DNA from 2 places in the Stenotrophomonas sp. ZAC14D1_NAIMI4_1 genome. Region 2 is predicted to be linked to the other one. Evidence: riboswitches for the same ligand, from Rfam matches in the RefSeq annotation. Region 2 holds a riboswitch; the other holds the start of a gene.

Region 1 (14,434 bases), 750 kb from region 2:
GGCAACCTGCTGACCTTCAACCCGGGCTGGGACCAGTACCGGCAGGAACTGGGCCAGTTCCAGGACGTGCGCGAACTGCAGGATGCGCTGGATGCACAGGGCATCGCGCTGACGACACGCACTGATCCCGATGGCCAGGGCACCGGCTACCTGCAGCTGGCCGATCCTGATGGCAATGTGATCCTGATCGACCAGCACGTGGAGCGCCCGAAGGCGCGGTGACTGCTCTGGCAGGCGTCGACCTTGGTCGACGGAAAACATGCCAACCAAGGTTGGCATCTACCGGGGCGAGCGGTCAGCCCGGACGCGACGCACCGAAATCGAGGGTGACCAGGGTGCCGCGCGGCTCGACCGGTTGCAGGTGCAGGGTCCAGCCCAGGTGTTCGCACAGGCGGGCAATCAGGTCCAGGCCGATGCCGCCGCGATCAGCACGCTCACCACGGGCCATGCGCGCGTGGATGGCAGCGATTTCCTCCGGCGCCATGCCATGGCCCGGGTCCTGCAGGGTCAGCACTGCCTGCGGGCTCAAGCGCAGTTCGATGTGGCCACGGCCACTGTTCTCGATGGCGTTGCGCAGCAGGTTGCCGATCGCGGCCTGCACCACGGCCAGCGGGGCCACGATGTCCACCGGTGCGGCCTGGATGCCGATACTCAGGTCCTTGTCCCCGAGCAGGTGGCGATGGTCGGCGACGATCTCCGGCAGCAGCTGGTCCAGTGCGATGCGCTCGGCGCGCGCGGCCAGCCGGGCCGGATCACGGGCCAGCACCAGCAGCAGCTCGATCAGCTGCTCCACGCCCTGCGCCGTCCGCAGCACGCGCTGCATCTGCTGGCGTGCGCGCTCGGGCAACCCCGGCTGTTCCAGCGCCAGTTCGGCCGCGCCGGTCATCACCGCGATGGGCGTGCGCAGCTCGTGGCTGGCCGTACTGATGAACACCCGCTCGCGCTCGACGAACTGCTCGTTGCGGTCGAGGTAGTCGTTGAGCGCGTCGGCGATCGTGTGCAGCTCGGAACTGCCACGCGGGTCGACATCAATGCGCTGGCCCTGCTCGCCGGGCCGCAGCGCACCGATGTGATGGGCCAGCAGGCTGAGCGGGCGCACCACCCGTTCCATGCCGAAGGACGCCATCAGCACGGTGACGAAGACCATGATGATGCCGGCCAGCATCACCCAGCGCGTGGCGAACTGCTCCAGGTCGTGGAAGTCGGAGATGTCCAGCGCCAGCGCCACGCGCCCCATCGATGCGGTGTCGCGCACCATCACCGCGGTCTCGCGCTCGCCGACCATCACCCCGTCGTGCAGGCCCGGATGCAGGCCGCGCAGGGTGGCCGGCATGTTGGTCTCGTCGAAGCGGTAGAGGCTGAGCGTGTCCGAATCCTGCCAGTGGTACTGCGGCTCGTGCTCGGTGTGCTCGACGATGCTGTCCAGTTCGGAATTGAGCAGCGCGCGCCAGGCCGCATGCTCGGCGTGCTCATGCACGTAGTTGCCGACACTGAACACCGCCAGCGAGATCAGCGCCAGGTAGCCCAGCAGCCAGCCGATCACGCGCCGGTACAGCGGCCCCGGCTTACGCGCCTTCTTCATCGTTTCCATTGCCTGCACTGCCGCTGGCCGCCAACCGGTAACCCACGCGCGGCAGGGTGTGGATCAGCTTGTCGTTGAAGGGGCCGTCCACGCTGCGGCGCAGTTCATAGACGTGCGAACGCAGCAGGTCGCCATCCGGCGGCTCGTCGCCCCACAGGGCGAACTCCAGCTGCTGGCGGGTGACCGCGCCGGGGCTGGCGCGCATCAGCACTTCCAGCAGCTTGCGGCAGGCCGGGTACAGGTGCAGCGCCTGGCCGCCACGCTGGGCCTCCAGGGTGGCCAGGTCCAGCACCAGGTCGGCCACCTGCAGGCGCTTGCGCGGGTTGCGCCCCTGCGCGCGCAGCAGCAGGGCCTCCAGCCGCACTTCCAGCTCGGGCAGGGCGAAGGGCTTGGTCAGGTAGTCATCGGCACCGGCGCGGAACCCGGCAATCTTGTCCGGCAGCTCGTCGCGGGCGGTCAGCATGATCACCGGCACTTCCGAACCCTGGTCCGCGCGCAGGCGGCGCAGCACTTCCGGCCCTTCCATGCGCGGCAGCATCCAGTCCAGGATGACCGCGTCATAAGGGTGGCTGCCCGCCAGGTGCAGGCCGGTGATGCCATCGGGGGCCACGTCCAGCACGTGCCCGCGCGACTCGAAATAGTCGAACAGGTTGGCCACCAACTGGCGGTTGTCCTCGATCACCAACAGGCGCATGCACGGAATGTCCACGGAAGTTCGTACCATGGTAGCGCTGCCCATGTCGGAATGCGGTCGCCCTGCGCCCACCTCCGACGCCTTTCCCACGCCTGCCCTTCCACAATGGCCGTTTTGCTCCCGGAGCCCGCCGTGCCCGTAGCCCTGTCCCGCCGCTGGTTCCTGCCCCTGTTGTGGCTGCTCTTGATCGCCTCGCTGGGCGCCGGCATCGGCATGCGCCAGCCGCAGCCGCCGGACGAGCCGCGCTTCGTGCTGGCCGCGCGCACCATGGTGGAAAGCGGGGAATGGCTGCTGCCGCACCGTGGCAGCGAGCTCTACGCGGAAAAGCCGCCGGTGTTCATGTGGCTGCAGGCGGTGGCGCACCAGGTGGTCGGCAGCTGGCAATGGTCCTTCCTGCTGCCCTCGCTGCTGGCCGCCCTGCTGAGCCTGTGGCTGGTCTCGGACCTGGCGCGCCGGCTGTGGTCGCCACGGCATTCGCTGTACGCGATGGCTGCGCTGTTCTGCACGCTGCAGTTCGGGCTGATGGCCAAGCGCGCACAGATCGACATGGTGCTGGTGGGGATGACCACCGTGGCCCTGTGGGGCCTCCTGCGCCATCTGGCTGAGCGCCGCAACCTGCCGGCGCTGTGGCTGGCCGGCTTCGCCGCCGGCCTGGGTACGGTCACCAAGGGCGTGGGCTTCCTGCCGCTGCTGATGGTGCTGCCGTGGTTCGGCTGGTGGCTGTACCAGCGCCGCCGCGGGCAGGCCGTAGCGGGCCCGCACCCGGCCACCCTGCTGTGGCTGGTGCCGGCATTCCTGCTGGGCGTGGCGGTGTGGCTGGCACCGCTGGGCTGGGCGCTGCTGCACGAGCCCAGTGCATCGCTGCAGTCCTACGCGCACGAACTGCTGTTCAAGCAGACCGGCACGCGCTACGCCAACGCCTGGCACCACCGCCAGCCCGTCTGGTACTACCTGCAGGTGATCCTGACGCTGTGGCTGCCCGGCAGCCTGCTGCTGCCGCTGCTGGCCAGGCCGTGGTGGCGCCGCCTGCGCCGTGCCGACCGCCGGCAATGGCTGCTGCTGGGCTGGGCGTTGCTGGTGCTGCTGTTCTTCACCGCCAGCCCGGGCAAGCGCGAGGTGTACGTGCTGCCGATGCTGCCGGCGATGGCGCTGGCCGTGGCCCCGCTGTTGCCGGGCCTGCTGCGCCGCCTGTGCGTGCGCCGCTACCTGTTCGGCTACAGCCTGCTGCTGATGCTCGCCACCGGCACCCTGGGCGCGATGATGATGACCGACAGCCACTGGGCGCAGGCCCAGCTGGCACGGCGGGCGATGCCCGATTCACTGCTGCCGGTGCTGGGCAACGGCCTGCTGGTCTTCGCCATTGCCGTGGCCACGCTGGCGGTGTGGCTGCGCGTGCGCCGTGCGGCCGTGCTGGTCCTGCTCACCCACGGCATGCTGTGGATGCTCTATGGGCTGGTGCTGATGCCGACGCTGGACCCCTACGCCTCCGCCTCGTCGCTGATGCATCGCGTTGGCAAGCGGATCGGACCCGATGCCGAACTGGCCCTGGTGGCCTGGCGCGAACAGAACCTGCTGCAGGCCGACCGGCCGGTGCGCGAGTTCGGCTTCAAGCGCCCCTGGGCAGAGCAGTGGCACGATGCCGGCCCGTGGCTGGCCGAGGCCCCGGAGAAGCGCTGGGTGCTGGTACTGGACAAGGCGATGAGCCCCTGCGTCGATCCGGCCCAGGTGGTCGACATCGGCATCGCCAACCGGAACCGCTGGCAACTGCTTCCGGGCAGCGCGTGGGACGCCAGCTGCCATGCCGAACGCGCCGGTGCATCGGAAGAAGAAGACTGAACCCTGGCTCGCGCCGGGATCGCATTAACCCGGCGCGAACGGATGTACGACCCTTCTCCGACATGAAGGTGACGAGCATGGCCGCGGATTCCTGTCATGGCCCCTTCCCGCATGCCCGCTCGTCCCCTTGTCCCGGCCTTTGCCTTCACGCCTTCGTGGCTCGCGTCGCGGTTTGCGCTGACGCATCTGCTGCTGCCCGTGGCCATCGGCCTTCCGCTGTTCACCCTGTTGATGGGCTTCGGCGGTGACCAGTGGGTGGCCGATCACCTGTTCCGGCTGGAAGGTGGCCATTGGGCGCTGCAGGATGCCTGGCTGACCCGTTCGGTCGTGCACAAGGGGGGCAAGTGGCTGAGCACCGCTGCGGCGCTGGTCGCGATCCTGCTGTGCTTCCACCACTGGCGCCGCGGCCGTGACCGCACCCTGCGCTGGGCGCTGCTCTATGTGGTGGCGGCCATGGCGCTGGGTACCGGCCTGATCTCGCTGCTGAAGGCGCTGGTGCCGATGGATTGCCCGTGGGACCTGCTGCGCTATGGCGGCCACGAGCCTTTCATCGGCCTGCTGGCCAGCCGCCCCGAGGGCATGGCCGCGCGCGCCTGTTTCCCGGCCGGCCATGCCAGCGCCGGCTATGCCTGGCTGTGCCTGTACTTCTTCGCCCTGCTCTGGCGCCCGGCCTGGCGCTGGGCCGGGCTGTGGATCGGCCTCGGCAGCGGCCTGGTGTTCGGCATCAGCCAGCAACTGCGCGGCGCCCACTTCCTTTCGCATGACGTTGCCACGGCGTTGCTGTGTTGGCTGCTGTCGCTGGGCCTGTTCCTGATCACGGAGCGGCTGCTGGCCCGGCGCACGCAGGAACGTCCGACCCGCCAGGAGGCACGTGCATGAATGCATCGGTCCAACGTTCGTTCCGCCTGCCCGCGCTGGCCAGCCTTCGCCGCTGGCGCCCGCAGCTGTCCACCGAAGCGCTGATCGTGCTGACCAGCCTGTTCTTCGCCGTCGCCGGCAATGGCCTGTTCTGGCACAGCGCCATGGCCAGCCATCCCGGCAGCCTGCGCTACGCGCTGTCGCTGTTCCTGCTGCTGCTGGGCGCGCATGGCGTGCTGCTGGGCATCCTGGTGTGGCGCTGGAATGCCAAGGTGGTGACCAGCGTGCTGCTGCTGGTGACCGCCTTCGCCGCCCACTACATGAGCCAGTACCACATCTACCTGGATGCGGACATGCTGCGCAACGTGCTGGCCACCGACCCGAAGGAAAGCCGCGAGCTGATGACGGTCTCGCTGGTGTGGCCGGTGCTGCTGCTGGCGGTACTGCCCATGGCGCTGCTGTGGCGGGTGGAGCTGCGCCGCCGCAGCTGGGGCCGCGCCCTGCTGTGGCGCGCCGGCTTCCTGCTGGTGGCGGCGGTCACCGCCGTGGGTGGCGCGCTGATCTCGTTCCAGGATGTCTCGGCGCTGATGCGCAACCAGCGCGAAGTGCGCTACCTGGCCACCCCGGCCAACGTGCTGCTGGGCATGCCGCGCGCACTGCGCGGCGACAACCCGGTGCAGCGCGCGCCGAAACTGCCGATCGGCACCGATGCCAAGGCGACCCCGCGCGCGCCGGCCAGCAAGCCGCGGCTGCTGGTGATCGTGATGGGCGAAACCGTGCGTGCGCAGGACTGGGGCCTCAACGGTGGGCGCAACACCACCCCGGAACTGGCACAGGCACCGGTGATCAATTTCCCGGACATGCATTCGTGCGGCACCAGCACCGAAGTTTCGCTGCCGTGCCTGTTCTCGCCGTGGGGACGCCATGACTACGACGAAAAGAAGATCCGCGCCCACCAGTCGCTGCTGCACGTCCTGGACCGCGCCGGCATCGCGCCGCTGTGGCGTGACAACCAGTCCGGCTGCAAGGGCGTGTGCGAAGGCCTGGACTTCCAGTCACTGTCCGACGCGACCACGCCGGGCCTGTGTGCCGATGGCCGCTGCATGGACGAGATCCTGCTGCAGGACCTGGCCACGCAGGTGCGCGCCAAGCCCGGTGACCGCGTGGTGGTGCTGCACCAGCTGGGCAACCATGGCCCGGCCTACTTCGAGCGCTACCCGGCCGCCTTCGCCCGCTTCAAGCCGACCTGCGACACGCGTGACATCGGCCGTTGCACGCGTGAGGAAATCACCAACAGCTACGACAACGCGGTGCTCTACACCGACCACTTCCTGAGCAAGACGATCGGCACGCTGCAGGGCCTGCAGGACTACGACACGGCGATGATCTACCTGTCCGACCATGGTGAATCGCTGGGCGAGAAGGGCCTGTTCCTGCACGGCGTGCCCTACGCGATCGCTCCGGCCGAGCAGACCCGCGTGCCGATGACGATGTGGTTCTCGCCGGGCTTTGCCAGCAGCCGCGGGCTCGACCTGCAGTGCGTGCGCAAGCGTTCGGCGGCGTACACCGACCACGACAACCTGTTCCCGTCGGTGCTGGGCCTGATGCAGGTGAAGACGGCGCTGTATGAGCGCGACCGGGACCTGTTCGCCGGCTGCGAGAGCTGAGGGGTGTTGTTCTGGCAGGGCTTGCAGCCCTGCACCTGCAGAATCAACGTCAACGGCAAAAGCCGGTTTGCTGAGGGTTGGCGGGGTGGGTCCGGTTGAGGGGGACGCCGTGAACCCATCCATGGGGGCTTGGTCGCGCCATCCATGGCGCTCACACCCCCTCAACCGGACCCACCCCGCCTTCGACAGACTTCCGCGATCTGTCGGAACGGCGTCCTGCTCTGGTGGGTGCCGATTTCCGCTGCTGATGGTGGGTGCCGACCGTTGGTCGGCACGGTAGATCCACGCCATGCGTGGATGAATTCATTCGATATCTGACAGATGTGCCGACCAACGGTCGGCACCCACCCACAGCCGCCGGCCAACTGTCGAAGGCGGGGCACTGTGGGTTTGCGGGGTGTGAGCCGCATGGATGCGGCGACCAAGCCCCCATGGACGGGTTTACGGCGTCCCCGCAAACCCACAGTGCCCCGCCGTCCCACGGAATGCAGGCTTTTGATCTTGCTTCGGCTTTGGCCTCTGCAGGTGCAGGGCGCAGCCCTGCCGGGCCCCACCAACCTTCCCCACTTGCGGTAGGCACGCGCGCCCACTAGCCTTCGGCCGTCGTTCACCACCCAAGGACCGCCCGTGACTCACCGCCATCTCCTGCTGGCCTCGGCAATCGCCGCCGCCACGCTGGCCCTGGTCGCCTGCAAGAAGGAACCTTCGCCCGGCACCGAGGCCGCCACCGCCAGCACGCCCGCCGGCGAGACCGCCGACCAGTTCGTCGCCCGCATCAACGCCGAATTCAAGGCCGCCTACCCGGAGATGACCTCGGCACAGTGGCTGTCCTCCACCTACATCAACAGCGATTCCGAACGTATCGCCGCCAAGGCCAACGAGCGCTCGCTGACCCAGCTCAACAGCTGGATCGAGCAGGCCGGCAAGTACGACGGCCAGCCGATGAGCGAGGACAGCAAGCGCGCCATCCACCTGCTGAAGCTGATGTCCTCGATGCCGGCGCCGCGTGATCCGGCCAAGCTGGCCCAGCTGACCCAGATCGCCACCCGCATGGAAGGCAGTTACGGCGCGGGCAAGTACTGCACCGATGCCAACGATCCCAACTCCTGCCGCCAGCTCGGCGAGCTGGAACAGGTGCTGGCGCGCAGCCGCGACTACGACACGCAGCTCGACGCCTGGCAGGGCTGGCACAGCACCACCAAGAGCATGCGCGGCGACTACCAGCAGTTCGTCAGCCTGGTCAATGAAGGCGCCAAGGGCATGGGCTTCACCGATGCCGGGCAGATGTGGCGCAGCGGCTATGACATGCCGCCGGAGCAGATCGGGCCGGAAACCGACCGCCTGTGGGAGCAGGTCAAGCCGATGTACGAGCAGCTGCACTGCTACGCACGCGGCAAACTGGACAAGACCTATGGCAAGGACAAGGCCGAAGTGGGCAACGGCCTGATCGCCGCGCACCTGCTGGGCAACATGTGGCAGCAGGACTGGTCCAACCTGTGGGACCAGCTGGAACCGTACCCCGGTGCCGGCAGCCTGGACATCACCGCAGCGCTGGAAAAGCAGTACCAGGCCAACCTGAGCGCGGCGCTGGCCAAGGCCGGCAAGGATGCCAACGTGGCGGCGCAGTACAAGGCGCAGCGCGAGGCCGAACTGCGCACTGCCAAGCAGATGACCGAGCGCGCGCAGGATTTCTACGTGTCGCTGGGCATGCCCTCGCTGCCGCAGACGTACTGGGAACGCACCCAGTTCATCAAGCCCGATGACCGCGACGTGGTCTGCCACGCCAGTGCCTGGGACATGAACATGGAAGGCGACGTGCGCACCAAGATGTGCATCAAGCCGAACGAAGAGAACTTCACCACCATCTACCACGAGCTGGGCCACATCTATTACGACCTGGCCTACAACCCGCTGCCGCCGCTGTTCCAGGGCGGTGCCAACGATGGCTTCCATGAAGCGATCGGCGACACCATCGTGCTGGCGATGACGCCGAAGTACCTCAGCTCGATCGGCCTGGTCGACGCGCCGACCGAAAGCCGCGAAGCGGTCATCAACAACCAGATGCGCATGGCGCTGTCGGGCGTGTCGTTCCTGCCGTTCGGGCTGATGATCGACCGCTGGCGCTGGGGCGTGTTCGATGGCTCGATCACCGCCGACAACTACAACAAGGCCTGGTGGGACCTGAAGGCCAAGTACCAGGGCGTGGCCCCGGCCAGCACCCGTGGCGAAGAGTTCTTCGATCCGGGCGCCAAGTACCACGTGCCGGGCAACACGCCGTACACCCGCTACTTCCTGGCGCGCATCCTGCAGTTCCAGTTCTACAAGGGCCTGTGCGATGCGGCTGGCTACAAGGGCCCGCTGCATGAGTGCACCTTCTACGGCAACAAGGAAGCCGGCCAGAAGTATTGGGCGATGCTGAGCAAGGGTGCCAGCCAGCCGTGGCAGGCCACGCTGAAGGAGCTGACCGGCAGCGACAAGCTCGATGCCGGCCCGATGATCGAGTACTTCAGCCCGGTCAACGACTGGCTGAAGCAGCAGAACCAGGGCCAGATGTGCGGCTGGCAGGCCAGCGCGGCACCGGCGGCGAAATGAAAGAAGGGGCGGGTCCGCAAGGATCCGCCCCTTTCTGGTAGTGCCGGCCGCTGGCCGGCAATGGGTTGCCGGCCAGCGGCCGGCACTACCGCAACTGCAGGTCAGTTGTTTTTCTTCGCCGCCATTGCGGCGGCCAGTTCGGCCTTGTATTCCTCGAAGGTCTGGCCCTTCTCCTTGGCCTCGGCCTGCGCGGCATCGCGCAGCGCATCGGAATACACCAGGCGCACCGGCGTGCCCTTGCGCTCGTGCAGTTCACCGGCCTGCATGATCAGCGCGAGCACCTGCGCGGCACTCTCGCTGTGGCCGGCGATGCGGCCATCCATGCCCAGCACCCATTCGCCATCGCGGCGCACGACGCCAGCCAGCAGCGTGCGCTGCGCATCGCGCAGTTCGGCATGCGGCTCGACAGGCGAGGCCTGGGCAGCGGCCTTGTTGGCAGCCTTTTCTTCCTGGCGGCGGCGCTGGTCGCGACGGGTCTTGGAGGTGGTGGACATGGGGCGGTACCGCGACGAGGGGGCGCAAGGATAACGCACCCCGGCCATGACGCCGCTTCACGGGCGCCGGCCCCGCCTGCTCAGTCCAGCACCCGGCCCTGCCGCCAGTAACCCATGAACGTCAGCGCACGGCGGTCCAGCCCGCAGTCTCGGACCAGGTGGCGGCGGATCGCCATCACGGCCCCGGCCTCGCCGGCCATCCAGGCGTAGAACGGCCCGGCCACGCCCGCGTCGGACTGCTCCCACAGGATCTGTGCGTCCACGTCGATCTCGTCCAGCGCTTCCCCGGCAACCACCGACGAGGCGGCCAACCGTGCCTGCACGGCCTGCACAAGCGCCTGGCCGTAAGCGGCCTGGCCGCGCGGCAGCCATACCAGTTCGGCAGTGGGCGGCGCCTTCAAGGCGATGGCACCGCCCTCGCCCGCCACTTCCAGCAGGGCCAGCACGCGCGGCGGATCTACCTGGGCGGCCAGTTCCTCGAGGATGCCGGCCACCGCCGGCAGCGCCGTCTCGTCAGCCACCAGCAGCACCTGGCCGACCCCGGCCGGCGGCTTCCATTCCCAGCCTTCGCTGCTCTCGGCGCACTCGGCATCCGGGGCCAGCAGCACCACGCGGTCACCGGGCCGGGCATGCGTGGCCCAGCGCGAGGCCGGCCCGGTTTCACCGTGCAGGACGAAATCGACGTCGACCTCGCCCTGCGCGGCGCGCAGCTGGCGAAGGGTGTAGGTGCGCATCGGCGGGCGCTGGTCGTCGGCCAGGGCGCGGTAGCGGGCGTACCAGTCCTCGCCGCTGGGCACGTCCGGGGCGTCCTGGCCGGGCAAGGGGAAAAACACCTTGATCCGCTGATCCGGGCCCTCGGTCTTCATCCGCGCCACGTCGGCGCCGGTGAACACCAGGCGGTGCAGGGAGGGGGAAAGGACGCGGCGCTCCTTCAGCGCCACCTCGAACAGGCGGTAGGTCTGCTGCGCAGCCATGGGGGTACCTCGCGACGGCTTCGGATCGGCTGGCCGTCATGCACCCGTGCAGTGGCTGGCTGGAACACCCAGCCTAGCTCGCCGCTGCAGCGGCGCAAGGGGCCGGGGGACGCTTGCGCCGCCCTGCCCCTGCGCGCTGCTCAAAGGCCGGTGGCCACTGCCTGCACTGCGCGCTCGCGGCGGTGTTCCCAGTACCAGAACGCGAAGCCGCCCGCGAAGAAGGCGGCCTGGCCCAGGGCCAGGTGCAGCGGGCTGCCGCTCAGCAGCGGCGACACCAGGCCGGCCACCACGGTGCTGATCATCAGCTGGATGAACGCCTGCAGCGAGGAGGCCAGGCCGCGCTGGTGCGGGTACATGTCCAGCACCGCCAGCGCCAGGATCGGGAAGATCAGCGCCATGCCCATGCCGCCCAGGAAGATCGGCAGCACCGCCCACGGCAGCACGAACTGCGGTGCCAGGGACACATAGCCGACGTTGAGCAGCACCGACACCGCGCACAGGGTGAAACCGATGGCGACCTGGCGGGTGGGCGTGGTGCGCCCGGCCATGCGCCCGGACAGGAACGAACCGGTGGTCATGCCGCCGATGGTGGGAATGAACAACCAGGCGAAGCCACCTTCACCCAGGTGCAGGTGCTGCATGACGAACACCGGCGCCGAGGCGATGTACAGGAAGATGCCGCCGAAGTTGATGCTGCCGGCCAGCGCCAGGCGCAGGAAACGCGGGTTGAAGCCGATGCGCACGTAGTCACGCAGCAGGCCACGCGGCGACAGCGGCACGCGAGCCGCCACCGGGTGGGTCTCCGGCATGAAGCGGGCCGTGCAGACCAGCAGCAGCAGTGAGAACACCACCAGGAACCAGAAGATCAGCGGCCAGCCGGCGCCACTGAGCAGGATCCAGCCACCGATGATCGGCGCGATGGCCGGGGCGATGCCGAACAGCATCGATACCTGGCTCATCAGCCGCTGCGCATCGTGGCCGTGGTACAGATCGCGGATGACCGCGCGGCCGACGATCATGCCCACGCCGGCCGACAGGCCCTGCAGCGCGCGGAACACCAGCAGGGTGCTCAGGTCGGTGGACAGCGCGCAGCCGACCGAGGCGCCGATGAACACCACCAGGCCGCCGAGAATCACCCGCTTGCGGCCCCAGGCATCGGACAGCGGTCCGTGCGCCAGGCTCATCAACGCGTAGAACAGCAGGTAGACGCTGATGGTCTGCTGCACCGCCACCTCATCCACCGCCAAGCGCTGGGCCAGCTGCGGGAAGGCCGGGAAGATGGTGTCGATCGAGAACGGGCCGAACATGGCCAGGCCTGCGAGCAGCAGGGCCATGCGTCGGGTGGAAGGGGCAACAGCGGGGGTCATCGGCAAAGCGTCCGGCAGGGCCATGCGCGGCACGCACGGCGGGCGCCGATCCCCTGCAGCAGGGACGGCGCCAGATGAATACGAGAGTCCGGCCATGATAGGCCCGGATTGCGGCCGATGCCATCGACCACTGCACGAAACGCATGGCCGGGCCATCGGCCATTCAGGCGCGCAGGCGCGCTGCCCCGGTTCCGGGCCCGTGTTCAGCGGCGGCAACCCGCTATAATCAGGGGGCAACATGGTGGGAGAAGCGGAACACCGCTGCCGAAGGCGCAACGCCCGTAATCGCTCAGGCCCGATACCACCCGTAACAGAACTCTGGAGAGACCGGTTCGATCCGGCGCCGAAGGGGCACGAAGCAGCGGCCAGCCGCGCTTTTAAACTCTCAGGCAAAAGGACAGAGGGGCGCCCCGCAGACCGCCAACCGGCGGCTTGTGCCCGTGCGTGTGCCCTTTCCTGACGGATCCTTCGCCATGTCCCAGAACACCCCCTCCCTGCGTGAGCTTGAGCATCATTCCGCGTTCGTCGAGCGCCACATCGGCCCCAACGATGCCGAGGTAGCGCAGATGCTCGATGTCCTCGGCCACGCCACGCTGGACGCGATGACCGATGCCATCGTGCCGGCCAGGATCAAGTCGCCCGCACCGCTGGCACTGCCGGAATCGATGACCGAAGTGCAGGCGCTGGCGAAGATCCGTGCCATTGCCGACAAGAACACCGTGCTGCGCAGCTTCATCGGCCAGGGCTACTACGGTACCCACACGCCGAACGTGATCCTGCGCAACATCCTGGAAAACCCGGCCTGGTACACCGCCTACACCCCGTACCAGGCGGAAATCTCGCAGGGCCGCATGGAAGCGCTGATCAACTTCCAGACCCTGTGTGCCGACCTGACCGGCATGGAGATCGCCAACGCCTCGCTGCTGGACGAAGCCACCGCCGCCGCTGAAGCGATGACCCTGGCCAAGCGTTCGGCCAAGTCGAAGTCGGACACCTTCTTCGTGCACGACGCCGTGCACCCGCAGACGCTGGAACTGCTGCGCACCCGCGCCGAGCCCATGGGCATCGTGCTGCGCGTGGGCACCCCGGCCGAAGCGCTGGAAGCGGAGGCCTTCGGCCTGCTGCTGCAGTACCCGGACACCTTCGGCCAGGTGGGCGACTACAAGGCACTGGTCGATGCCGTGCACGCGCGCGGCGGCCTGGTGGCCGTGGCCACCGACCTGCTGGCCCTGACCCTGCTGGCCGCCCCCGGCGAATGGGGCGCGGACATCGTGGTCGGCAACAGCCAGCGTTTCGGCGTGCCGTTCGGTTTCGGCGGCCCGCACGCCGCGTTCATGGCCTGCCGTGATGCCTACAAGCGCTCGATGCCGGGCCGCCTGATCGGTGTCTCCATCGATGCCGAAGGCAAGCCGGCCTACCGCCTGACCCTGCAGACCCGCGAGCAGCACATCCGCCGCGAGAAGGCCACCTCCAACATCTGCACCGCGCAGGTGCTGCTGGCGGTGATGGCCTCGATGTACGCCGTCTACCACGGCCCGGAAGGCCTGGCCCGCATCGCCCGTCGTACCCACCGCCTGGCCTCGATCCTGGCTGCATCGCTGCGCAATGCCGGCGTGCAGGTGGGTGGCGATTTCTTCGACACCCTGCACATCACCGGCGTGCATGCCGATGAGGTCCACGCCAAGGCCCGCGCCGCCGGTTACAACCTGCGCGCGATCGACAGCGACTCGGTCGGCATCAGCCTGGACGAGACCGCGACCCGCGCCGACATCGTCGCCCTGGCCGCCGTGTTCGGTGCGCAGGCCGACGTGGACGCACTGGATGCCAGCACCGCCGACGCACTGCCGGCGGCCCTGCTGCGCCAGTCGGAATTCCTGACCCACCCCGTGTTCAACACCCACCACAGCGAGCACGAACTGCTGCGCTACCTGCGTTCGCTGGCCGACAAGGACCTGGCGATGGACCGCACGATGATCCCGCTGGGCTCGTGCACCATGAAGCTCAACGCCACCGCCGAAATGATCCCGGTGACCTGGCCGGAGTTCTCGCAGATCCATCCGCTGGTGCCGGCCGACCAGGCGCTGGGCTACAAGGAACTGATCGACTCGCTGGAAGCGATGCTGGTCGAGTGCACCGGCTACGACGCGGTCAGCCTGCAGCCGAACTCCGGCGCGCAGGGCGAGTACGCCGGCCTGCTGGCGATCCGCGCCTACCACCGCTCGCGCGGCGAAGATCATCGTGACATCTGCCTGATTCCGGATTCGGCGCACGGCACCAACCCGGCCTCGGCGCAGATGTGCGGCATGAAGGTCGTGGTGACCAAGACCGATGCCAACGGCAACGTCGATGTCGAAGACATCCGCATCAACG
Region 2 (14,434 bases):
GCGGAACCTCCAGCGAGGGCGGCGCGGCGGCCAGTGACAGCGGCAGGGCCAGCAGCACGCTGGCAAACAGGAATTTACTCATCGGCAGCAGCGGTTTCCAGCGCGGCACCGACCGGCTCGGGGCGGGTCGGCTTGGGTTCGGATTCATCCACCGGCAGCGGGCCGCCGGCAGCGCTCCACGCATACAGGTCGGCATCGGCGGCCAGCGGGTAGTCGCGGTCGGCCAGCATGGCGGCGTCCTCGGCCGCGTGGCCATCGGCGGCAGCGGTCGGCTGCACCTCGCTGGCCGGCAGGGCTTCAACGGTGACCGGACCGGACTCGGCGACCACGCCTTCCGGCAGCGGTGCATCGCTGGCCGTCGCGTGATGCTGCCAGTAACGCCAGCCCAGAGCGGCCGCCAGCAGCACCGCCACCGTCGCCAGCAGGATGACCGGGCCGCGCCAGTGCGGCGCACCGCTGTTGGGGCGGCGGCGCTTGGGCGTGGCGCGCTCGTCGCGCTCCGGCGTGCGCCAGCTGGCGGTGGGGGCCTGGTTGTTCGCAGCCGGTGCCGCAGGCTGCTGCAGCTGCTGCAGGCGCTTGGCCGGCAGATCGCGGATGCGCAGCTGCACCTGCTCGGCCAGGCCGCGCCAGGCGGCGGCGTCAGGCTGGCCGTGGGCATCACGCGGGCAGGCGGCGGCCAGCAGCTGCTGGTAGCCATCCTCATCGATGTCCAGCACGCGGGTGGCGATGCCTTCATCCAGGCTGCCACCGATCCGCAGCAGCAGGGCCAGGCGCGGCAGCGGCGGCATGTCGCCCAGCGCAGCCAGCGACGGCGGCCATTGCCCGGCGGCCGGCTCGCGCAGGGCCTGGCGCTGGCCCAGCAGGGTCCAGAAACGGGTCGGCCACTGCGCCATCGGCAGGTCACTGGCCACGGCGGAGAAGGCGCGCATCACCGCGACCAGGGTCTGCTCGGCGCGGGCGGGGTCACCGCACTGCAGCTCGGCAACCACCAGCGCGCGGCGCTCGACGCCACGCAGGAACGCCGACAGCGCGCCGGCCGCGGTCGAGGAAACAGGGGCGGGCACAGCCGTCATCGGTTACTCCAAAGGTCTGACGGCATGATAGCGGCAGCCCATCGGCGGCCGGCAGGACTTGCGCCCACGGGCACTTCGTGCTGCAGGTTGTGCACAGCATCAATGCGGTCCCCGGCCGATTCGTTGTGAACCCGCGAATTCACCTTGTTTCAGCAATGTTTCACAATCAACTCATTGATTTTGATACTGTTTTTAGTATGGCTATTTTTTGACCAACCCGAGTGTAAAGCCGTCGCCATCGGCCTCACGCGCGCCCGCCGACCGGTAACACACAACGTTATCCACAGAAGATGTGGATAAGACTGAATCTCTAATAGCCACCGATATTTAGGTGACATTTATGATTCGCGGGCAGGCGCGGGCGACGCCATCGCCTCTGCCATCGGCCCCCGCCCTGCCCGTTACACTGCCCCGATGCTCGCCCCCATCCCGACCCTGCAGGTCGCCCTGCCCGTCCCGCTGCCGCGCCTGTTCGACTACCTGCCACCGGAAGGCCCGGGCCCGGCCGTGCCGGTCGGCTGCCGCCTGAAAGTGCCGTTCGGCAACCGCGAGCTGGTGGGGACGGTGGCCGGGCACGGCCAGGTGGACGACGGCCAGGGCCTGCGCCAGGCACTGGCCTGGTGCGACCCGCAGCCGCTGCTGCAGGGCGAGCTGTGGCAGAGCCTGCAGTGGCTGGCCCGCTACACCCATTCACCCTTGGGCGAAGTGGTGAACACCGCCCTGCCCGGCCCGCTGCGGCACGGCGAGGCCCTGCCCGACACCCATCACTGGGGCTGGCAGCTGACCGCCGCCGGCCAGGCCCAGCGCGAAAAGCTGCGCGCCGGCACCCGCCCGCGGCAACTGGCCGAACTGCTGGGCGAGGCCGTGGTCGACGAAGACGTGCTGGGTGCGCGCATGGACGACTGGCGCACCGCCGCGCGCAGCCTGGCCAAGCGCGAACTGGCCGAGCGCGTGGCCCTGAGCGTGGCGCCGCAGCATGCGCAGCCACTGCCCGGCCCCACCCTGAACCCGGAGCAGGCCGAGGCCGTGGCCGCGATCACCGCCGCCGAGGGCTTCCACGCTTTCCTGCTGGACGGGGTGACCGGCAGCGGCAAGACCGAGGTCTACCTGCAGGCCATCATCCACTGCCTGGCGCAGGGGAAGCAGGCGCTGGTGCTGGTGCCGGAAATCGGCCTGACTCCGCAGACCCTGGCGCGCTTCCGCGGCCGCCTCGGCATCGCGGTGCATGCGCTGCATTCGGGCTTGAACGACAACGAGCGCGCCCGCGTCTGGGCCGCCGCCTCGCGCGGCGAGGCACGGGTGATCGTCGGCACCCGTTCGGCCGTGTTCACCCCGCTGCCGCAGGCCGGCCTGCTGATCGTCGACGAGGAACACGACGGCAGCTACAAGCAGCAGGACGGCATCCGTTATCACGCCCGCGATTTCGCCCTGGTGCGGGCCAAGGCGCTGGGCATTCCGGTGCTGCTGGGCAGCGCCACGCCTTCGCTGGAAACCCTGCACAACGCCTATGCCGGCCGCTACACGCACCTGCGCCTGAAGCAGCGCGCCGGCGATGCACGGCCACCGCGCGTGCGCATCCTCGATGTACGCAAGCGGCCGCTGCACGATGGCCTCTCCGCGGACGTGCTGGCCGGTATCGGCGAGCACCTGCAGCGTGGCCAGCAGGTGCTGGTGTTCAAGAACCGCCGCGGCTATGCCCCGGTGCTGCTGTGCCATGACTGCGGCTGGACCGCGCCCTGCCAGCGGTGCGATGCGCCGATGACCGTGCACGGCGGCGGCCGTCGCCTGCAGTGCCACCACTGCGGTGCGCGGCAGCCGGCGCCGCTGGCCTGCCCGGCCTGTGCCAGCCTGGCGCTGCAGCCGCAGGGGATCGGTACCGAACGCCTGGAAGAACACTTGGTCAGCGCCTTCGCCGATTACCCGGTGGTGCGCATCGACCGCGGCACCACCTCGCGCCGCGATGCTCTGGAACAGCAGTTGGCGAAGCTGGGCGACCAGCCCGGCATCCTGGTCGGCACGCAGATCCTGGCCAAGGGCCACGACCTGCCCAAGCTGACCCTGGTGGTGGTGGTGGGCATCGACGAAGGCCTGTTCTCTGCCGACTTCCGCGCCAGCGAGAAGCTGGCCCAGCAGCTGATCCAGGTGGCCGGCCGTGCCGGTCGCGCACGCGACCCCGGCGAAGTCTGGCTGCAGACCCATCACCCGGGGCACCCGCTGCTGGAAACCCTGGTGAGTGGTGGCTACCACCCGTTCGCGCAGGCCGAATTGAACCAGCGCCAGGCCGCAGGCTTCCCGCCCTTCGCGCACCTGGCACTGATGCGTGCCGAAGCCCAGCAGGTGGAGCATGCCAATGCGTTCCTGCTGGCGGCGCGGCAGCTGCTGGGCAAACAGAACGTGGTGGAAGCCTATGGGCCGATGCCGGCGCCGATGCCGCGCCGCGCCGGTTACCAGCGCACGCAGCTGCTGCTCTCTGCGCTGCAGCGGCCGCCGCTGCATGGCGTGCTGGCCCAGCTGGTGCCGCAGCTGTACGCGCTGCCGGAAGCGCGCAAGGTGCGCTGGTCGCTGGATGTGGATCCGACGGACCTGTATTGAGGGTCCGTCACATCCGCCGGGCATGGCCCGGCGCTACCTCTCAGGTCAGCGGCGACATCACGCCACGCTGGTACGCGGGGCGCTCGCGCAGGCGGGCATACCAGTCGGCCAGGTGCGGCAGCTCCGGGCGCTGGATCGGCAGTTCGTACCAGGCGTAGATCAACGAGCCCAGCGGAATGTCGCCCATCGCGAACTTCTCGCCCGACAGCCACGGCTGGTTGGCCAGGGTCGCATCGGCCATCGCCAGGTAATCACCGGCGCGCACGATGGCGGCGCTGATGCGTGCTTCGTCACGGTCGGCCGGCGCGGTGCGCATGATGCCCCAGATCAGTTCGGAGTACAGCGCGGCCATCCGCGAGGTGCTCCAGTCCATCCACTTCTCGGCCTGCGCGCGTTCCATCGCGTCTTCGGCGTACAGCGTGCCCAGCGAATAGCGCGCGCTCAGGTAGCGCACGATCGTGTTCGATTCCCACAGCGGCAGGCCGTGGTCTTCGATCACCGGCACCAGGCTGTTGGGGTTCATCGCCACGTATTCGGCCGACTGCGTGCCGCCATGGCTGCCGCCCACTTCGATGGATTCATACGGCAGGCCGATTTCCTCGGCGCACCACAGCACCTTGCGGACGTTGCTGGAATTACGGCGGCCCCAGATCTTCAACATTGCGGTTTTCCTTGCCTGCAGCGGTGCGCCACGGTGGCGCGGAGCCGCTACGATACGCCCATCAATCGCGATGCGCGTGGCATCACCGGTTCTTCTTCGGCAGCGCGCGCACGTAGGACGATTTGCCGTCCTTCTTCAGCTCGAACAGGCCGATGGCCGCCAGCAGGTCGCTCAGCTTGCCGTAGCCATAGTTGCGCGGGTCGAACGAGGCCTGGTTGCCGATCTGGCTGCCGACCGGACCCAGGTGCGACCAGCCATCCTCGCCCTCGGCGGCCGACACCGCACGCCGCAGCATCTTCACCAGGCGCGTGTCGTTGCGCAGTTCCGCACTGTTCTTGCGCGGGCGCACCTCGTCGCTGGCCAACTGCCCGCTGGGCGCCTGTTCTGCCCCGGCCTCGGCATCGGGAACACTGGCATGGGTCTGGCCCAGCGCTTCCAGGTAAGTGAACTTGGAGCAGGCGTTGACGAACGGCTCGGGCGTCTTCTTCTCGCCGAAGCCATACACTTTCACGCCGTCGGTCAGCAGGCGCATCACCATCGGGGTGAAGTCGGCATCGCTGGACACGATGGCGAAGCCATCAAGATTGCGCGCGTACAGCAGATCCATCGCATCGATGACCATGGCCATGTCAGAGGCGTTCTTGCCCTTGCTGTAGGCAAACTGCTGGATCGGGCGGATGGCGTACTCGTGCAGCACCGATTCCCAGCCCTTCAGGCGCGGGCTCTTCCAGTTGCCATAGGCGCGGCGCACGTTGGCCACGCCGTAGCGGGCCACCTCGGCCAGGACTTCGTCGATCTTCGATGCCGGCGCATTGTCGGCGTCGATCAACAGGGCGATGCGCTTTTCCGGTTCGGACATGATTTCCTCGGTGGGCTGCAGGCTGAGCGGAGTATCGCCCATGGCCGCTACCGGCCATGTGACGTGCGATGATGCAGGGCGACATCCATCCCCCTCTGGAGTACGTCGATGCGCCGCGAACCAGTCCCCCACCTGGTCATCATCGGCGGCGGTTTTGCGGGCCTCTGGGCCACCCGGGCCCTGGCCCGCGAGAAGATCAGGATCACCCTGCTCGACCGCCGCAACCACCACCTGTTCCAACCCCTGCTGTACCAGGTCGCCACCGCCGGCCTGTCCGCCCCCGATATCGCCGCGCCGCTGCGCCATATCCTCGGCCACCAGCGCAACGTGGAAGTGCGCCTGGGCGAGGTCGTCGCCATCGACAAGGCCGCCCGCGAGGTGCAGCTGGCCGACGGCAGCACTCTGGGCTACGACAGCCTGCTGCTGGCCACCGGCGCCACCCACGCCTACTTCGGCAACGACCAGTGGGCCGCCGACGCGCCGGGCCTGAAGACCCTGGACGATGCCATCGCCCTGCGCCGCAAGCTGCTGCTGGCCTTCGAACGTGCCGAGGCCGAACCGGACCCGGCGAAGAAGGCCGCCTGGCTGAGTTTCGCGGTGGTCGGCGGCGGCCCCACCGGCGTCGAACTGGCCGGCACGCTGGCCGAGATCGCCCGCCACACCCTGCGCAATGAATTCCGCCACATCGACCCGGCCAGCGCCAAGGTGCGCCTGGTCGAGGCCGGCCCGCGGGTGCTGTCCTCCTTCCCCGAGGTGCTTTCGCTGAAGGCCCGCCGGCAGCTGGAAAAGCTGGGCGTGGAAGTGCTGACCGGCACCCCGGTGAGCGACATCGACAGCCAGGGCTTCACGCTGGGCGAGCAGTTCGTGCCCGCACGCACCGTGGTCTGGGCCGCAGGCGTGGCCGCTTCGCCGCTGGCGCGCACGCTGGACGTGCCGCTGGACCGCGCCGGCCGCGTGCTGGTGCAGCCTGACCTGACCCTGCCCGGCCACCCCGAACTGTTCGTGGCCGGCGACCTGGCCGCGGTGAACCAGGCCAACGGCAAGCCCGTGCCCGGCGTGGCGCCCGCCGCCAAGCAGATGGGCAAGTACGTGGCCGATGCCATCCGCGCGCGCCTGCATGGCAAGCCGGCACCGGGGCCGTTCAAGTACGCCGACTACGGCAACCTGGCCACCATCGGCCGCATGGCCGCCATCGTGCACCTGGGCAAGCTGCAGCTGTCGGGCATCCTCGCCTGGTGGTTCTGGCTGGCCGCGCACGTGTTCTTCCTCATCGGCTTCCGCAACCGCGTCGTGGTGCTGCTGAACTGGGCGGTGGCGTACTGGAGCTACCAGCGCAGCGCGCGCATCATCTTCGGCGATGACCAGGAAGACCGACGGCCGAGGTAGATCCACGCCATGCGTGGATGAAGTTGTAGAGCCGAGCCCCCGCCCAATCACTACCCAAAGGAATGCCATGACCACCCCCACCGCCCAGCAGAAACGCGCACGCTCCGCCCTTGAACAGTTGCTGGGTACCGAAGAAGGCGAGGACAGCGTCGACCTGTTCGTCCAGCATCATCTGGACGAGATCGAAGCCGATTACTGGAACGCGCAACTGGGCACCGCCACGCCGGCGGCCGACGCGGTGCTGGGCCTGCTGCAGCCGCGCGAGCCGTGGGAAGACGAGGGTTCGGTGCACGTCGATTTCGAGCTGCCGGGCGACGTCTCGCAGTATGTGCTGAGTGTCGAACTCGATGAGGACGGCGAAGTGCTTGGCGTTTCGATGGAGAGCTGAGCGCGGCGACGAGATCCACGCATGGCGTGGATCTACTTCGCCTTCGGCTTGGGATACCACAGCGCATTGACGATGACCCAGCGCTGGTCGAAACGGCCCATGTGGAAGTAGTCGACGAACCACGGGGTTTCCAGCCGCACCGAGGCCGCGTTGCCGGTGACATCCAGCACCGTGCAGCGGCGGTCCCATTGCTCCTTTGGGGTCTTCAACGCACCCTGCTTCGTCAGTGCCACCAGTTCGTCCTTCGACATGCGGCGCAGGCCCAGGCGCTCGTCGGGCGTATCGCCCAGCACCGCGCGCTTGGCCAGGTCCGGGTGCAGGGACCGCGCAACGCGCTGCGGGTCGGCCTCCAGCTGGCCATCGACATAGTCATGGCAGGTGGCCTCGATGGCCGCAAGGGTGGCCGGGTCGGCGGCCGGGCTTGTCGCACCGGCAACAGCGAGCAGCAGGGCAAGCGTGGGCATCGGGGTCTCCAGCGCTGGGCGCGGGGTGATCATGGCACGGGCTGGAGGGCGTCATCCACGCATGGCGTGGATCTACATCAAGCCCATTTCATCGGCGCCCATCTGCATGTACATGAACGCGGCGGCTTCGTCGGACATCGGCTGGCCCTGCGGGAAGCTGCCGAGCCAGGCGGTGATGCGCGCATGGCGATCCTTCAACGCATCGCCCATTGCCTGTTTCTCCGCTGCGGTCGCACGCGCCTGCATCTCCTCGCGCAGCAGGTCATCGCCGATGCCCCATTTTTCGGCCAGCGGAATCAGGTCGACCAGATCAGGCGGCACCCGGTCGCGGCGCAGGTGGATGGGCTCGGGCGTGGCCGGGCCACGCTGCGCGGCCAGCTCTGCGGCGCTGCCGATCTGCCCGTGCTGCAGCGGTGGCGGGGTCTGGGCGCAGGCCGGCAGGGCGGTACCGAGGGTCAACAGCAACATCCAGCGGGGTTTCATCGAACCGCTTCCTGTGTCGATGGCTGTGGCGATCATGGCATGGCCGGATGTGCCCCATCCGCGCATGGCGTGGATCTACGGGACGGCCTCGGCCGGGGCCTGCAGCCAGGCCAGCTTGCGTTCGCGTGGCTGCTGCTTGAGCTGCCACTCGGCGCGGGAGGCGGCCGCGCGGTCCGGGTACTCACGCACGGCCAGCACGCGCAGCGGCGGCCGGGCCCGGGTGTAGCGCGCGCCCTTGCCGGCCTGGTGGGCGGCGAAACGCGCCTCCACATCGGTGCTGATGCCGGCGTAATAGCTGCCGTCCCGGCATTCAAGCAGATACAGGAACCAAGGGCGAAGGGACGGGGCCATGCCCGGATTATGCCGTGCTGCACTGCAGCGGATATACTGGCGCCCGAATGCAGGAGAGAGGCGCCACGCTGGCGCCCGCCGAAGGCGCAGGCTCCCATGATCGCTCAGGCCGGTGGGCTGGAATCCCACCAACCATGCATTCGACTCGCCGAGCTGGAGAGAGGTCACCGGGCACGCCCGGGACGATCCGCCGAAGGGGCACGCGGCGTACGCCGCTGAACTCTCAGGCAAAAGGACAGCGGGAGCGGCACCGGTCATCGTCATCCCGTCATTGCGCAGGCAGTGGCGGTATACGCGCATGGCCGGCCCCACCGCGCCCGGAGCCTGTCCCATGCTGCTGTCCATCATCTATCTCGTTGCCATTTCCGCCGAAGCCATGACCGGCGCGCTGTCCGCCGGCCGGCGCCGCATGGACCTGTTCGGCGTGGTCATGATCGCCTGCGTCACCGCCCTTGGCGGCGGTTCGCTGCGCGACATCCTGCTCGGCCACTATCCGCTGGGCTGGGTGAAGCACCCCGAGTACCTGGGCTTCACCGTATGCGCAGCGCTGATCGCCACCTGGGTCGCGCGCTGGATGCACCATTTCCGCCGCACCTTCCTGGTGCTCGATGGTCTGGGGCTGATCGCCTTCACCCTGATCGGCTGCTCGATCGCGCGCGAGGCCGGCCATGCCATGCCCATCGTGCTGATCGCCGGCATGCTCACCGGTGCCTTCGGCGGCGTGCTGCGCGACATCCTCTGCAACGAGGTGCCGCTGATCTTCCAGAAGGAGCTGTACGCGATCATTTCGCTGCTGACCGGCGCGGTGTACCTGTTGCTGCTGCGCTGGGGCGTGGCCGATGCGACGGCCATCCTGTGCTGCCTGGGCGGTGGCTTCGCGCTGCGCCTGCTGGCGATCCATTACCGCTGGGAAATGCCCAAGTTCGTGTACCACGACGAAGTGCATTGAGTGCGTCCGCCGGGCGTGGCCCGGCGCTACCGATGACCATGCGCTGTTCGTAGCGTCGAGCTTGCTCGACGGCTCCTGACTACGGCAGTCGAGCAAGCTCGACTCTACAAGAGCGGTCGGGCATGACCTTGGTCATGCGGCATTCGTCGGTCTGATTGGCTACCATTGACGCCCCGTCGCTCGCGCGGCGGCATCCAGCCACACCGCGTCGCGGTCCCGCCAGACACTCCCCTCCCCCGTTGCCCGCTGCGCATGATGCGCGACCGGGCGTACATGTCCCTGCGCGTGCGCAGGGCGCAGGATGCCCCATGTCCGCTGTTGAGCCGTCCCGTAGCACCCCGCCCCGTTCCCGCCGCGCGTGGGTGATCGCCGCCGCCGTCATCGTCGCCGGCCTGGTGGCCTGGTGGGCGTGGCCGCGCACCGAGTCGACCGTCGCCGCAGGCCCGGGCAAGACCGTGCCGGTGCGCGTGGCCCGGGCCAGCGCCGAACCGCTGCAGCTGCGCCTGAAGGCCGTCGGCACGGTCACCCCGCTGCACAGCGTGGTGGTGCGCAGCCGCGTGGATGGCGAACTGCTGCGCCTGCATTTCCAGGAAGGCCAGCAGGTGAAGGCCGGCGACCTGCTCGCACAGATCGACCCGCGCCCGTATGAAGTGAAGCTGGCGCAGGCGCAGGGCACCCAGCAGCAGAACCTGGCCGAACTTGAGAACGCCGAACGCCAGTTGCAGCGCTACCGCGAACTGCAGAAACAGAACTACGTGTCCGGGCAGGAACTGAGCGACCAACAGAGCAAGGTGCGGCAGCTGCAGGGCCGCCGCATCAGCGACCAGGCCTCGGTGGATGAGGCAAGGCTGCAGCTGCAGTACACCCGCATCACTGCGCCGGTCAGTGGCCGCGTCGGCCTGCGCCGGCTGGATGTCGGCAACCTGGTGCACGCCAGCGATACCGAAGGCCTGGTGACCCTGGCGCAGACCGCGCCGATCAGCGTGCTGTTCACCGTGCCCGAACCCGAACTGCCGGCCCTGCTCGATGCCGTGCAGGCGCAGGCCGGCCTGCCGGTGGAAGCCTGGGACCGCGGCGAAAGCAAGGCGCTTGCACAGGGCACCCTGTCCAGCGTCGACAACCGCATCGACACGGCGACCGGCACGCTCAAGCTGCGCGCGCAGTTCGACAACGCGGGCCTGGCCCTGTTCCCCAACCAGTTCGTCAACGTGCGCCTGCAGCTGGGCGAACACCCGGCGCTGCTGATTCCCGACGCGGCCGTGCAGTTCGGCAGCCAGGGCAACTACGTGCACATCGTCGATAAGGACAACAAAGCGCAGCGCCGCACCGTGGTGCTGGGGCCGGCCGATGATGGCCGCGTCGCCGTGCGCTCCGGCCTGCAGGCCGGCGACCAGGTGGTGATCGAAGGCATCGACGGCCTGGAAGATGGCACCGCAGTGGAAATCGTGGCCGAACCCGCTGCCACGGCGAAGGCGGCCAAGGCCGGCGCATGAACCTGTCGCGCCCGTTCATCCTGCGCCCGGTCGCCACCACCCTGCTGATGGTGGCGCTGCTGCTGTCGGGCGTGCTGGCCTACCGCCTGCTGCCGGTGGCCGCGCTGCCGCAGGTCGATTACCCGATCATCCAGATCACCACGCTGTACCCCGGCGCCAGCCCGGAACTGACCACGCGCACGATCACCGCGCCGCTGGAACGCCAGCTCGGCCAGATTCCCGGCCTCAAGCAGCTGTCCTCCACCAGCTCCGGGGGTGCCTCGGTCATCACCCTGCAGTTCGGCCTGGACGTGTCGCTGGGCGTGGCCGAGCAGGACGTGCAGGCGGCGATCAACGCGGCCGGCAGCTTCCTGCCCGGCGATCTGCCGGTGCCGCCGGTGTACCGCAAGGTCAATCCGGCCGACACGCCCATCCTCACCCTGGCGGTGACCTCGCAGGCGCTTGCGCTGCCGCAGGTGCACGACCTGGTGGATACCCGCATCGCGCAGCGCCTGGCGCAGTTGCCCGGCGTCGGCCTGGTCAGCCTGGCTGGTGGCCAGCGCCCTGCCGTTCGCATCCAGGTGAATCCCGCTGCACTGGCTGCCAACAACCTGGGCATGGACCACATCCGTACCGCGATCGCCGCAGCCAACGTCAACCTGCCCAAGGGCAGTTTCGACGGCCCGATCCGCGCGGTGATGCTCGATGCCAATGACCAGATGCGCAGCGTGGAGGAGTACCGCGCCCTGGTGCTGGCCTGGCGCGAAGGCGCGCCGCTGCGGCTGGGCGACGTGGCCACCATCACCGATGGCGCCGAGAACCGCCAGCTGGCCGCCTGGAGCGGCACCACGCCGGCGGTGCTGGTGAACATCCAGCGCCAGCCCGGCGCGAACGTGATCGCCGTGGTCGAACAGGTGCGTACACTGCTGCCGCAGCTGCAGGCCACGCTGCCGGCCGGCGTGCAGATGAACGTGCTGAGCGACCGCACCGAATCGATCCGCGCCTCCGTGCGCGGCGTGCAGAAGGAACTGGTGCTGGCCATCGGCCTGGTGGTGCTGGTCACCTGGGTGTTCCTGCGCAACCTGCCGGCCACGCTCATTCCCAGCGTCGCGGTGCCGCTGTCGCTCATCGGCACGTTTGCGGTGATGCTGCTGGCCGGCTATTCGCTCAACAACCTCACGCTGATGGCGCTGACCATCGCCACCGGCTTCGTCGTGGACGATGCCATCGTGATGCTGGAAAACATCGCCCGCCACCTGGAAGAAGGCGAAAGCCCACGCGAAGCCGCGCTGAAGGGTGCGGCCGAGATCGGCTTCACCCTGGTCTCGCTGACCGTCTCGCTGATCGCGGTGCTGATCCCGCTGCTGTTCATGGCCGACCTGGTGGGCGCGCTGTTCCATGAGTTCGCGGTGACGCTGGCGGTAGCCATCGGTATCTCGCTGCTGGTGTCGCTCACCCTGACGCCGATGCTGTGCGCGCGGTTCCTCAAGCCGCATGCGAAGACCGCGCACGCGCCGGATGTGTTCGACCGCATCATCGCCGTCTACGACCGCCAGCTGCAGTGGGTGCTGCAGCGCCAGCCGCTGATGCTGCTGGCCACCGTCGCCACGCTGGCGCTGACCGTGGCGCTGTACTTCGCCGTGCCCAAGGGCTTCTTCCCGGTGCAGGATGCCGGCCTGGTGCAGGGCATCAGCGAAGCACCGCAGGCCATCTCGTTCCAGGCCATGCGCGAGCGCCAGCAGGCGCTGGCTGCAGCCATCGAAGCAGACGAGGCGGTGGCCAGCGTGTCGTCCTACATCGGCGTGGACGGCAACAACGCCACGCTCAACACCGGCCGCCTGCTGATCGAGCTGAAGCCGCATGGCGGCCGCGACGGCGCCGCCGTGGTGATGGAGCGCCTGCAGCAGCGCGTGTCGAAGATCCCCGGCATCACCCTGTACCTGCAGCCGGTGCAGGAGCTGGGCATCGAAGACCGCATCAGCCGCAACCAGTACCAGTTCACCCTGACCACGCCGGAACAGCAGACGCTGGAAACCTGGACGCCGAAGCTGCTGCAGGCCCTGCGCCAGCAGCCGGCCCTGCGCGATGTGGCCAGCGACCTGCAGATGCAGGGACGGCAGGCACGGGTGAACATCGACCGCGATGCGGCCGCGCGCCTGGGCGTCAGCGTGGAAGCGGTGGCCGACGCACTGTACGACGCCTACGGGCAGCGGCAGATTTCCACCATCTTCACCCAGGCCAGCCAGTACCGCGTGGTGCTGGAAGCCGATCCGTCACGCCAGCCCGGGCCCGATGCCATCAGTGGCCTGCGCGTGCGCAACAGCACCGGGCAGGCCGTGCCGCTGGGCGCCGTGGCGCGGGTGGAACTGGGGCCGGCCGCACTGCTGCGCAACCACGTCGGCCAGTTCCCGGCGGCCACGATCTCGTTCAACCTGGCACCGGGCGCATCACTGGGCGAAGCCACCGCGGCCGTGGAAGCGGCGCGCGCGCAGGTTGCGTTGCCCGACAGCGTCGAACTGCGCCTGCAGGGCGCGGCGGCGGCATTCAGCAGTTCGCTGTCGTCCACGCTGTGGCTGATCCTGGCCGCGGTGGTGGTGATGTACATCGTGCTGGGCGTGCTCTATGAAAGCTTCGTGCACCCGATCACCATCCTGTCCACGCTGCCCTCGGCCACGGTGGGCGCGCTGGCGGCACTGTGGGTGAGCGGGCGCAGCCTGGACCTGATCGCCGTGATCGGCATCGTGCTGCTGATCGGCCTGGTGAAGAAGAACGCGATCATGATGATCGACTTCGCGCTGGACGCGCAGCGCACGCGTGGCATGACGCCGCGCGAGGCGATCCACCAGGCGGCCCTGCTGCGCTTCCGTCCCATCCTGATGACCACGCTGGCCGCGCTGTTCGGCGCGGTACCGCTGATGCTGGCCAGTGGCTCGGGCGCGGAACTGCGGCAGCCGCTCGGCTGGGTGATGGTCGGCGGCCTGCTGGTCAGCCAGGTGCTGACCCTGTTCACCACGCCGGTCATCTACCTGGCCTTTGACCGCCTGCAGCGCCGGCGCTCGGCCACCCTTGCAACGCCTGAAGAGGCGCGCGCATGAGCCCCATCGCACGCCTGGCCCAGGCCTGCGTGCAGCGACCGGTGGCGACGATCCTGCTGGCGGTGGCGCTGGTACTGGCCGGCCTGCTGGCGCTGCGGCTGCTGCCGGTGGCCCCGCTGCCGCAGGTGGATTACCCGGCCATCGAAGTCAGCGCCAGCCTGCCCGGCGCCTCGCCCGAATCCATGGCCGCCACCGTGGCCACGCCGCTGGAACGCGCCCTCGGCAGCCTGCCCGGCATCTCGCGCATCGATTCGGCCAGCACCCAGGGGCAGACCTCGGTGGAGCTGAAGTTCGTGCTCGGCCGCGACATCGACGAAGCCGCGCGCGAAGTGCAGGCGGCGATCAACCTCGCACGCGGGCAGCTGCCCAGTGGCATGCCGGGCATGCCGCAGTACCGCAAGGTGAATCCCTCGCAGGCGCCGATCCTGGCGCTGGCACTGACCTCGGACACGCTGCCGCCGGGCCAGTTGTACGACCTGGCCTCCACCGTACTGGCGCAGAAGCTTTCGCAGGTGCCGGGCGTGGGCGAAGTGCAGGTGGGCGGCAGTGCCCTGCCGGCGGTGCGCGTATCGCTGGACCCGAACGCGCTCAACCATGCTGGCCTGGCACTGGAAGACGTGGCCGAGGTGATCGAACGCGCCAACGCAGTGCGGCCGCTGGG

What was found. Region 2 has a riboswitch for glycine ahead of C1927_RS18850 (trimeric intracellular cation channel family protein). Riboswitches for the same ligand answer to the same signal wherever they lie in the genome.
Region 1: linked by a shared signal. The riboswitch ahead of gcvP (aminomethyl-transferring glycine dehydrogenase) and the one ahead of C1927_RS18850 (trimeric intracellular cation channel family protein) in region 2 are both predicted to bind glycine.

Annotation. Positions count from the first base shown of each region.
Region 1 is NZ_CP026001.1:3,372,597-3,387,030, forward strand. Features, by position in the region: gene C1927_RS15580 (VOC family protein) at 1-222, shown strand, start outside; gene C1927_RS15585 (HAMP domain-containing sensor histidine kinase) at 296-1,582, opposite strand; gene C1927_RS15590 (response regulator transcription factor) at 1,566-2,276, opposite strand; gene C1927_RS15595 (glycosyltransferase family 39 protein) at 2,409-4,112, shown strand; gene C1927_RS15600 (phosphatase PAP2 family protein) at 4,224-4,991, shown strand; gene C1927_RS15605 (phosphoethanolamine--lipid A transferase) at 4,988-6,637, shown strand; gene C1927_RS15610 (M2 family metallopeptidase) at 7,265-9,229, shown strand; gene C1927_RS15615 (hypothetical protein) at 9,331-9,723, opposite strand; gene C1927_RS15620 (siderophore-interacting protein) at 9,804-10,697, opposite strand; gene C1927_RS15625 (multidrug effflux MFS transporter) at 10,838-12,064, opposite strand; glycine riboswitch at 12,373-12,475, shown strand; gene gcvP (aminomethyl-transferring glycine dehydrogenase) at 12,538-14,434, shown strand, end outside.
Region 2 is NZ_CP026001.1:4,120,722-4,135,155, forward strand. Features, by position in the region: gene C1927_RS18800 (DUF3106 domain-containing protein) at 1-82, opposite strand, end outside; gene C1927_RS18805 (hypothetical protein) at 75-1,073, opposite strand; gene C1927_RS18810 (primosomal protein N') at 1,488-3,665, shown strand; gene C1927_RS18815 (glutathione S-transferase) at 3,706-4,326, opposite strand; gene C1927_RS18820 (NYN domain-containing protein) at 4,409-5,185, opposite strand; gene C1927_RS18825 (NAD(P)/FAD-dependent oxidoreductase) at 5,294-6,571, shown strand; gene C1927_RS18830 (DUF2004 domain-containing protein) at 6,639-6,959, shown strand; gene C1927_RS18835 (nuclear transport factor 2 family protein) at 6,992-7,423, opposite strand; gene C1927_RS18840 (hypothetical protein) at 7,496-7,906, opposite strand; gene C1927_RS18845 (GIY-YIG nuclease family protein) at 7,982-8,257, opposite strand; glycine riboswitch at 8,298-8,387, shown strand; glycine riboswitch at 8,401-8,504, shown strand; gene C1927_RS18850 (trimeric intracellular cation channel family protein) at 8,589-9,206, shown strand; gene C1927_RS18855 (MdtA/MuxA family multidrug efflux RND transporter periplasmic adaptor subunit) at 9,515-10,699, shown strand; gene C1927_RS18860 (multidrug efflux RND transporter permease subunit) at 10,696-13,773, shown strand; gene C1927_RS18865 (efflux RND transporter permease subunit) at 13,770-14,434, shown strand, end outside.